Regions from separate parts of the Leucobacter sp. UCMA 4100 genome, predicted to be linked through region 2. Evidence: riboswitches for the same ligand, from Rfam matches in the RefSeq annotation. Region 2 holds a riboswitch; the other holds the start of a gene.
The links. A riboswitch is a leader RNA that binds a small molecule or an ion and turns the genes downstream of it on or off. The one in region 2 is predicted to bind glycine.
Positions count from the first base shown of each region.

Region 1 (5,448 bases), 510 kb from region 2:
GATTGCGCCGGCCACGCCCACGATGTTGCCCACGCCTACGGTTGCGGCGAGAGCGGTTGTGAGCGCCTGGAACTGGCTAATGTCACCCTTCGCGCCGGCATCTCGGCGCTTGATGATGCCGAGGTTTAGGGCAGCGCCCAAGCGAATAAACTGGAGGCCTCCGAGTCGAATTGTGAGGTAGAGGCCTGTGAGAAAGAGGAGGGGAATCAGAACAAAGGGTCCCCAGATGACAGAGCTTGCGCTGTCAAGAAATCCCTGAATGGTATCGAGCACGGTGTGTTACCTATGGTCTTTCGCGTCGTTGCGGAACAAACATGTTGTGCGTTGTGTGAGACCAGGAAGTCCTCACTACTTCGCCAAATATATTCGGTTCTTGACGCGTGTCAACCGGCTCACAATAGCTCTGAGGAGTGGGGTGAGCTGCGGGATCCGCATAAAATCAAGGCGAACGCAGTGAGGGGTCCCGCAACAGGTGTCGAAATGATACCCAAAAGAGACATTTCGTCGCCCACGCTCTGACAATTTGCGAGTGGGTCGAGTAGATTACCGAGTGGCCGAGAAGGCGAAAGGACCGCTATGAGTGTCGAAAAGAATACCCGCAAGCTTGAAGAAGGCATCGTCACCGATCTGCGTGACAAGATGACATACGGCTCGTACCTTGGGCTCGATGCGCTCCTTTCAGCGCAGCACCCCGTGAGTAGCCCTGAGCACCACGACGAACTCCTGTTCATCATTCAGCACCAGACCTCTGAGCTGTGGCTCAAGCTCATTCTGCACGAACTGCGGGCCTCGCGGGAATTCTTGAAGAGCGACAACCTGCGCTCGGCGCTCAAGCCGCTCGCGAGGGTGAAGCACATTCAAGAGGTGCTCATTCAGCAGTGGTCGGTGCTCGCGACGCTCACGCCTTCTGAGTACGCAGAGTTTCGCGACTCGCTCGGCAACTCGTCGGGCTTTCAGTCGGTGCAGTACCGCGCGATTGAGTTTGCGCTCGGCAACAAGAACGCGAAGATGCTCAGGGTGTTCGAGGCCGAGCCAGAGAACCATGCCTTGCTCGCCGCCGAGCTTGCCGCGCCAACGCTCTACGACGAGTTCTTGCGGTACCTCAGCCGTCGCGGCTTGCCCGTGCCGAGCGAGATTCTCGAGCGTGACGTGACCGAGGCGTATGAGCACAACGACGGGCTCGTTGACGTATTTCGCACGATCTATGAGAACCACGAAGAGCACTGGGATCTGTATGAGGCGTGCGAAGAGCTCGTCGACATTGAAGACAACTTCCAGTTTTGGCGCTTCAGGCACCTGCGCGTTGTGACCCGCACGATCGGCATGAAGACGGGAACGGGCGGATCATCGGGCGTCGATTTCTTGCAGCGCGCACTGAGCCTCACCTTCTTTCCCGAGCTGTTTGCCGTTCGCACCGAGGTCGGTAAAGGGTAGCTCGTGGGCGCTGAGGGTTTTAACACCGGCGGGTTTCGCGATTGGCACGTGCACCTCGAGCTCATGCGGCCCGAGCCCTCGCCCGTCACGCGCGTGCTCGATCTCGGCTCGAACGTTGAGCGGCTGCGCGGCATTGCTGACGGACTGAGGGGAGTCACGGTGTCGTATGCCGGCGCTTTCATTACCGCGCCCGGCGGCTACCCCTCTGACCGTTCGTGGGCCGGCCCCGGCAGCGTGATCGAGGTCGATGGGGCAGCGGCCGCACGCGAGGCCGCGCTCAGTATGCGTGAGGCTGGGGCGAGCGTGTTCAAGGTCGCGATGAATAGCGTCGCTGGGCCGGCGGCTTCGAGCGACGTCGTGCGCGCCGTCGTTGCGGCCGCGGCGGGGCTTCCGGTGGTCGCGCACGCCGAGGGGCCCGGTGAGGCGCAGCGGGCACGGGAGTGCGGTGCGACGATGCTCGCCCACACGCCGTTTACCGAGCGTCTCGATGACGCCGAGATCGCGGCGCAGGCCGAACATGTGGTGTGGATCTCGACGCTCGATATTCATGGCTGGGGAACCCCCGACGACGAGTTTGGCATCGCGGTCGATAACCTTCGACGCTTTCACCGCGCGGGTGGGGTGGTGCGCTACGGCACTGATATGGGCAACGGGCCGACGGTCGCGGGGTTCAACACCCGTGAGATCGCGGCTCTTGCCGAGTGCGGGCTCTCTCGCGCCGAGATTCTTGCGACGCTTACGCCCGCGGCACCCGCGCAGGGCGGCCCGGTCGTCTTCGTGCCGGGCTCGCCGGAGCGCCCCGACGTTGCCGCGGCTGTGCTCGTTGATACGGCTGCGCATTGATTGTCGTCGCGAGGTGGTACTATGAATGCCATATGTGAATATCGGCCAATACGCCCTCGCGGGAGAGCCCACACGATTGAGTGTGGCGCCGTAGGAGCAACTCCTCCCCGAGAATCTCTCAGGCACCCGTACCGCGGGGCGTGGCAACTCTGGAAAGCGAGGTAGGGCGCAAGCTCTGCCTCCACCGACGGTGCAATGGCGCGCAAGCGCCGGAATCTCTCAGGTCTGCAACAGAGTGGGGAGGGTACCTGTAGTTGTTGTGCCCAACCCCTGTGAGGAACCCTCAATGAGCATCACCGCCGATCCAACCCACTTCGCCAACCGTCACACCGGCGTGCACGGTGCCGACGCCGAGCACCTGCTGAGCGTCGTTGGCTACGAAACCCTTGACGCCCTGGTCGACACCGCTGTTCCGCGCGATATTCGCATGGATAACGCGCTGCAGCTGCCCTCGGGCCGCACCGAGCCCGAGATTCTCTCAGACCTGCGCGCCTTCGCCTCGCAGAACGTGCTCAAGACCCAGATGATCGGGCAGGGGTTCTACGACACCCACACGCCCCCCGTCATTCTGCGCAACGTGCTCGAGAGCCCCTCGTGGTACACGGCGTACACGCCATACCAGCCTGAGATTTCACAGGGCCGTCTCGAGGCGCTGCTCAACTTCCAGACGATGGTGAGCGATCTCACTGGCCTGCCCATCGCGAATGCCTCGATGCTCGACGAATCGTCGGCCGCGGCTGAGGCCGTGCTGCTCATGCGCCGTGCGAACAAGGCGAAGGCAACCGCGAAGACGGTGCTCGACGCCAACATCTTCCCGCAGACCCTCGAGGTGATTCGCGGCCGCGCTGAGGCGCTTGACTTCGAGATCGAGATCGTCGATCTGGCCCAGGGCCTTCCCGAGGGCGAGATCTCGGGCATCGTGCTGCAGCAGCCCGGGAACGATGGCAGTGTTGCGGATCACGCCGGCATCATCGCCGAGGCGAAAGAACGCGGCGCGATGGTCACCGTGATCGCCGACCTGCTCTCGCTCACGCTCATCACCTCGCCTGGCGAGCAGGGCGCCGACGTCGCCGTCGGCAACACCCAGCGCTTTGGCGTTCCACTCTTCTTCGGTGGCCCGCACGCCGCCTACCTCGCGGTGCGCGACGGGCTGACCCGCTCGATGCCTGGCCGCCTCGTCGGTGTCTCATACGACTCGGCCGGTGACGTCGCGTACCGCCTCGCGCTGCAGACGCGCGAGCAGCACATTCGCCGCGAGAAGGCGACGAGCAACATTTGCACCGCGCAGGCATTGCTCGCGATCACCGCGTCAATGTATGCCGTGTACCACGGCCCGCGGGGGCTCAAAGCCATCGCAGAGCGTGCGCACGCACACGCCCGCACGATCGCCGCGTCACTCACGGCTGCCGGCTTCGAACTCGCCTCGACCGAGTTCTTCGACACCGTGCTCGTGAAGGCTCCAGGTAAGGCCGCAGAGTTCGTGCGTGCCGCAGAGGTTGCGGGCGTCAACCTGCGCCTCGTGAACGACGACACCGTCGGCATCTCGACCGACGAGACCACGACGCCAGAACACGTCGACACCGTCGTGCGCGTCTTCGGCGCGAGCCCGGCAGCGGCCGTCGCCGCCGGTGACTACGGCTTCGCGGCTGCCCTCGTGCGCGAGAGCGAATACCTCACGCACCCGATCTTCAACACGGTCAACTCAGAGACGCAGATGATGCGCTACCTGCGCCGCCTCGCAGACCGCGACCTCGCGCTCGACCGCACGATGATTCCTCTCGGTTCGTGCACCATGAAACTCAACTCGGCCGCCGAGATGGAGTCGATTTCCTGGCCAGAGTTCGCCGGGATTCACCCGTACGTTCCGGCGGATCAGAGCGCCGGCTGGCGTGCGCTCATCGCCGACCTCGAGGCGCGCCTCATCGAGATCACGGGCTACGACGCCCTCTCGATTCAGCCGAACTCGGGAGCAACGGGTGAGTTTGCAGGGTTGCTCGCGATCCGCCGCTATCACCAGTCGAACGGTGAGACGCAGCGCGACGTGTGCGTCATTCCCGCCTCGGCGCACGGCACGAACGCGGCCTCGGCTGTGCTCGCAGGCATGCGCGTCGTCGTGGTGAAGAACACCGAGACGGGGCTCATCGACATTGCCGATCTCGACGCCAAGATCGAGAAGCACCGCGACGAGCTCGCCGCCATCATGATCACCTACCCCTCGACGTACGGGCTCTACGACGCCGACGTGCGTGAGGTGTGCGAGAAGGTGCACGCCGCCGGCGGCCAGGTGTACATCGACGGCGCCAACATGAACGCGCTCGTTGGCCTCGCGCAGCCCGGCAAGTTCGGTGGCGACGTTTCGCACCTGAACCTGCACAAGACCTTCGCGATTCCCCACGGAGGCGGTGGCCCGGGTGTTGGCCCGATCGGTGTTGCTGAGCACCTCGCGCCCTTCCTGCCCGGCGACCCGACCGGCCGCGTGAGCACCCCCGGTGGCACGCCGATCGTCGCGACCCTCTTCGGCTCGGCCGGCGTTCTCCCGATCTCGTACGCCTACATCGCCATGATGGGCGGCGAGGGGCTCACCCACGCGACCAAGACCGCGATTCTCAACGCAAACTACATTTCGAAGCGCCTCGGCGATTCCTTCCCGGTGCTCTTCACGGGCAACGAGGGCCTCGTCGCGCACGAGTGCATTCTCGACCTTCGCGAGCTCACCGCCCAGTCGGGCGTGACCGCTGAAGACGTCGCGAAGCGCCTCATCGACTTCGGTTTTCACGCGCCCACCCTCGCGTTCCCGGTTGCGGGCACGCTCATGGTTGAGCCGACCGAGTCAGAGAGCATTCCCGAGATGGATCGCTTCATCGAGGCGATGATCACCATTCGCGGCGAGATCGACCAGGTCATCGCGGGCGACTTCACGGTTGACGAGTCGCCGCTGCGCCTCGCACCGCACACCGCGAAGGCTGTCGTGACCTCTGAGTGGGATCGCAAGTACACGCGCGAACAGGCCGCCTTCCCGGTCGACTCGCTTCGCGTTGACAAGTACTTCGCTCCGGTTGGCCGCATCGACGGCGCGCACGGCGACCGCAACCTCGTTTGCAGCTGCCCCGCACCCGAAGCGTTTGAAAGCTAGGCCAAAGACGGCCCGAAAGGAATCAAGACTATGACGTT
Region 1 is NZ_JAFEUS010000002.1:815,708-821,155, reverse strand. It holds gene JSO19_RS04055 (alanine/glycine:cation symporter family protein) at 1-273, opposite strand, end outside; gene kynA (tryptophan 2,3-dioxygenase) at 577-1,434, shown strand; gene JSO19_RS04045 (amidohydrolase family protein) at 1,438-2,277, shown strand; glycine riboswitch at 2,327-2,421, shown strand; glycine riboswitch at 2,422-2,521, shown strand; gene gcvP (aminomethyl-transferring glycine dehydrogenase) at 2,564-5,410, shown strand; gene gcvT (glycine cleavage system aminomethyltransferase GcvT) at 5,441-5,448, shown strand, end outside.
Region 1: it holds a riboswitch for glycine, as region 2 does, so the genes downstream of both, gcvP (aminomethyl-transferring glycine dehydrogenase) here and gcvP (aminomethyl-transferring glycine dehydrogenase) in region 2, are expected to answer to the same signal.

Region 2 (5,448 bases):
TGCGCCTCGGCATCGTCTACTTCATGCTGAAGCCCGCAAGGTACGCCGTACTGCTGTGGGGTCCCGTGCTCGTCATCGACGCCATTCCCGGCATCGATGCGTTCACCGCGGTCATGGTGCCCATCACCTTCGGTATCGCGGGTGTCGCAGCCCCGATCGCGATTGGCTGGGCATCTGACACCTTCTTCGGTGCCCGTCGCATCCCGCCAACGGTGCTCTCGCTTGCACTGCTCGTGGTCACCCTCATGATCTGGCAGCCCGTGGCGAACACCGGCTCGATCTGGGCCGTGGCGATCTTGCTCGGCGCCGTTGGCTTCTTCGCGTACAGTGCTGATGCCATGGTTTCGGGGGTTGCCGCGGTTGACTTTGGCACGAGCAAGTATGCCGCGGGTGCCGCTGGTTTCATCAACGGCTGCGGCTCCATCGGCGCGATTCTCGGCGGCCTGCTGCCGGGCTTTTTCTCGACCGTGACCGTGTTCTACGTGTTCGCGGCAACCGCCGCATTTGCGGCTCTGCTCATTGTTCCCTCGTGGAATAAGCGCCCCGAAGCGGCATAGCCTCGTCCGGTGCAACTGGCAGGCGAGCAAATCTTAAAGGTAGCTTTTCTCTACCAATAGGGGCTAAGCTTGCCAATTGCAACCGCACCCCTCCCGCGGCCCACGACATCTTCGGGGCCGCGGGAGGGCTATCACAACGGAGTGAAATACAGAGGAAGCAATGGCAAAAGACACTTTGAAGGTCTCGGGTGTGACGTACACAACCGCTGACACGGGTTATTTTGAGAAACGGAGCCTGAAGCGCTCGGCTGGCATTTGGGGGCTTTGGGGCCTCGCTGTCGGCGCGGTGATCTCGGGTAACTTCTCAGGCTGGAACTTCGGCATCGAAGCAGCCGGTTTCGGGGGCATGCTCATCGCCTTCGCGATCCTGGTCGTGATGTATTACGGCCTCGTATTCTCGATTGGTGAGATGGCGGCAGCGATGCCGCACACCGGTGGGGCATACTCCTTTGGCCGCGCGGCCATGGGGCCATGGGGCGGGTTCGTGACCGGCCTCGCAGAGTCAATTGAGTACGTCGCGACGAACGCCGTGATCGTGTACTTCTCGGCCGGCTACGCGAACGGTGTGACCGAGGGGCTCATGGGCTTCTCGCTGCCGACGTGGGTGTGGTGGATCATTTTGTACACCATCTTTGTCGCGCTCAACACGGCCGGCACCTCGATCTCGCTGAAGTTCGCGGTGACGGTCTCGTTCGTGTCGATCGGCGTCATCCTGCTCTTCGGCGTCATGGCGCTCGTGAGCGGCGCTGCGAGCTGGGGCAACCTCTTCGACATCGTTCCCGATCCGGGCCAGACGGCCTTCCTGCCACACGGCGTGCTGCCGATCCTCTTCGCGCTTCCCTTCGCGATGTGGCTGTTCCTCGGCATCGAAGAGCTGCCGCTCGCGGCCGAAGAATCGCACAACCCCGTGCGCGATATCCCGCGCGCAGGTCTCTGGGCACGCGGCACCCTCATCTTCACGGGCCTTGTCGTACTCTTCCTCAACACCGCCGTGCTCGGTGCCGAGAAGACCGGCGGCGCTGGCGAGCCACTGCTCGATGGTTTCCGCACCATTCTTGGTGACGACCTCGCGTGGGTTGCTGGCCTCCTGGCGCTCTTCGCGCTCTTCGGTCTGCTCGCCTCGCTGCAGGGCATCATGTTTGCCTACGGTCGCAACCTGTACTCGCTCTCACGCGCCGGGTACTACCCGAAGTTCCTCTCGCTGACCGGCAAGCGCCAGACGCCGTGGGTCGCGCTCATCGCGGGTGCCCTCATCGGCCTCACCGCGCTCATCGTCGTCGAGGTGACGGGTGGCGAAGATGGTGTTGGCGGCGCGGTCGTGCTCAACATCGCCGTGTGGGGGGCCGTGCTCGCGTACTTCATGCAGATGCTCTCGTTCATCATTCTGCGCAAGAAGTACCCCAAGGCATCACGCCCCTACAAGAGCCCCTGGGGCATGTTTGGCGCCTACGCGGCTGCTGTCATCTCGGCCCTGATCTTCCTGGGCTTCCTGCTCAATGAGTCGTTTAGGCCGGCGATCGTCGCGATCGTGATCGTTTACGTCATCGGTCTCATCATCTTCGGCGTCTACACCCGCCACCGCCTGATTCTCTCGCCTGAAGAGGAGTACGCGGTCTCGGGCGGCCTGCACGGCGACCCTCAAACCGAGGGTTACGGCGGCCAGGTTGAAGAAGAGCTGCTTGCAATGGACGGGGTCGATGGGCCAGAGTTGAAATAGCATTGCACAAGGCTAGGCCGCGCGTTGCACGTGAAACACCTCACGTGCGGCGCGCGGCTCCTGCCCCGACATCGTTGTGGGGCGGATCATCGCGACACTGCCTGCCGTGCGGTGCTCGATGCGCACAAATGAATATCGGCTATCAAGTTGTAGCGGGAGAGTTCGGGGTGACCCGACGCCGTAGGAGCAAAATCCCTCCCCGGGAAATCTCTCAGGCTCACGTACCGCTACAGCGTGGCAACTCTGGAAAACACCGACCGGAATGACCCGGTCGCTTACCGAAGGTGCAACGGCCCGCAGACGTACTTTGCTGTACCGGCGCGGCGCCCGAATCTCTCAGGTCCCATAACAGAGCGGGGAGGATCGTTTCCTATTCGCGCCTTCGGGCCTACGAAAGAGATCCTCTTGAACACGCAACCGATTGAACGTTCCTTCGCTGATCGCCATATTGGCGTGAACACCCCTGCCGACCTCGCCACGATGCTTGAGCGGGTTGGTTACGAGAGCGCCTCTGCGCTCGCCGACGCGGCGGTGCCGCCCGAGATACGCATGCCGCACGCGCTCGATCTCGCCGGGCCCCGCAGTGAGGCAGAAATTCTCAGTGACCTGAAGGGCTTTGCGGCCCAGAACACGGTCATGACACAAATGATCGGCCAGGGTTTTTACGACACCCACACACCCCCGGTCATTCTGCGCAACGTGCTTGAGAGCCCCGCCTGGTACACGGCCTACACGCCGTATCAGCCGGAGATCTCGCAGGGTCGGCTCGAGGCGCTGCTCAATTTCCAGACGATGGTTGCCGACCTCACCGGTCTCGACGTGGCCAACGCTTCGATGCTCGACGAATCATCGGCCGCAGCCGAAGCCGTGCTGCTCATGCGCCGCGCGAGCAAAGCGGGCTCGGGGGCAAAAGCGGTTGTCGACCGCAACGTGTTTCCGCAAACCCTCGCGGTCATTAAAGGCCGTGCCGCGGCGCTCGAAATTGAGATTGAGGTCGCCGACCTCTCGCTTGGGCTGCCTGCGGGCGAGGTGTTTGGGGTCGTGCTGCAGCAGCCGGGCAATGACGGCTCGGTGAGTGACCACCGTGCGATTATCGCCGAGGCGAAGCGCCAGGGTGCCATGGTTACGGTAATTACCGACCTGCTTGCGCTGACGCTCATTGAGTCACCGGGCGAGCAGGGTGCCGACGTCGCCGTCGGGAACACGCAGCGCTTTGGCGTTCCGCTCTTCTTCGGCGGGCCGCACGCCGCGTTCATGGCGATTCGTGCGGGGCTTGAGCGGTCGCTGCCAGGCCGTCTCGTCGGGGTCTCGCAGGATGCTGCGGGGAGGCCCGCCTATCGTCTCGCGCTGCAGACGCGCGAGCAGCACATTCGTCGTGAGAAGGCGACGAGCAATATCTGCACGGCGCAGGCGCTCTTGGCCGTGACCGCGTCTATGTATGCCGTGTATCACGGCCCCGCGGGCCTCAAGGCGATTGCCGAGCGGGCTCACGCTCACGCGCGAACGATTGCGGCGAGCCTCTCGGCCGCGGGAATCTCGCTCGCCTCGGGGTCGTTCTTCGACACTGTTGTGGCGAGCATTCCTGGGCGGGCCGACGAGGTTATTGCCGCGGCCGCCGCATCGGGCATCAACCTGCGCCGCATCGACGAAGACACCGTGGGGGTTTCGACCGACGAGACCACCACGGGCGAGCACGTCGAGGCGGTCGTTCGAGCCTTTGGAACCGCCGCGAGCGAGTCGGCACGCGCGGGCGACTACGGGTTCAACAGCCTGCTCGTTCGCACGAGCCGGTACCTCGAGCACCCGATCTTCCACTCGGTTCGCTCCGAGACGCAGATGCTGCGGTACTTGCGCAGGCTCTCCGATCGCGACCTCGCGCTCGACCGCACGATGATTCCGCTCGGCTCCTGCACCATGAAGCTCAACTCGACCGCCGAGATGGAGTCGATTTCGTGGCCAGAGTTCGCTGGCATTCACCCGTACGTTCCGGCGGATCAGAGCGCCGGCTGGCGTGCGCTCATCGCCGATCTCGAGTCGAGGCTGCGCGCGATCACCGGTTACGCCGGGGTGTCGATTCAGCCAAACTCGGGGGCTCAGGGTGAGTACGCGGGCCTCAACGCGATCAGCATGTATCACCGCGCGAATGGGCAAGAACAGCGCAATATCTGCCTCATCCCGGCCTCCGCGCACGGCACGAATGCTGCCTCGGCCGTGCTCGCTGGTATGCGGGTCGTCGTGGTGAAAAACACCGATGCCGGAACGATCGACATGCACGACCTGCGAGCGAAGGTCGCCTCGCACCGTGACGAGCTCTCGGCCATCATGATCACCTACCCCTCGACGTACGGACTCTACGACACCGATGTGCGTGAGGTCTGCGACCTCGTGCACGAGGCCGGCGGGCAGGTGTACATCGACGGCGCCAACATGAATGCGCTCGTTGGCCTCGCGCAGCCCGGCAAGTTCGGCGGCGACGTTTCGCACCTGAACCTGCACAAGACCTTCGCGATTCCCCACGGTGGTGGCGGCCCGGGCGTTGGCCCGATCTGCGTGGCAGAGCACCTGCTGCCCTACCTGCCGAGCGACCCGACGGGTACCTTCTCGGTGAGCGAGGGCGTTCCGGTCGTCGCGACGCTATTCGGATCGGCAGGGGTCTTGCCGATCTCGTACAGCTACATCGCAATGATGGGCGGCGAGGGCCTCACGCAGGCGACGAAGATTGCGCTGCTGAGCGCGAACTACGTGGCCGCTCGGCTTGACGAATACTTCCCAGTGCTGTTTCGCGGCAACGCGGGGCTCGTCGCACACGAGTGCATTCTCGACTTGCGGCAGCTCACCGAGCAGTCGGGGGTCACGGCCGAAGACGTCGCGAAGCGGCTCATCGACTTCGGGTTTCACGCCCCGACGCTCGCCTTCCCAGTGCCGGGAACGCTCATGGTTGAGCCCACCGAGTCAGAAGACCTCGAAGAGATCGAGCGTTTTATCGAGGCCATGATTGCCATTCGTGGCGAGATCGACGACGTGATCGCGGGCAAGATCGCGCTCGATCGTTCGCCGCTTCGCCTCGCTCCCCACTCGGCAGAGACGGCGCTCGCCGACGAGTGGAACCGCGACTACCCGCGTAGCCAGGGAGTGTTTCCTGTCGCGCGGCTGCGCACCGACAAGTACTTCGCG
Region 2 is NZ_JAFEUS010000002.1:1,326,023-1,331,470, reverse strand. It holds gene JSO19_RS06290 (MFS transporter) at 1-557, shown strand, start outside; gene JSO19_RS06285 (amino acid permease) at 718-2,274, shown strand; glycine riboswitch at 2,418-2,511, shown strand; glycine riboswitch at 2,513-2,636, shown strand; gene gcvP (aminomethyl-transferring glycine dehydrogenase) at 2,680-5,448, shown strand, end outside.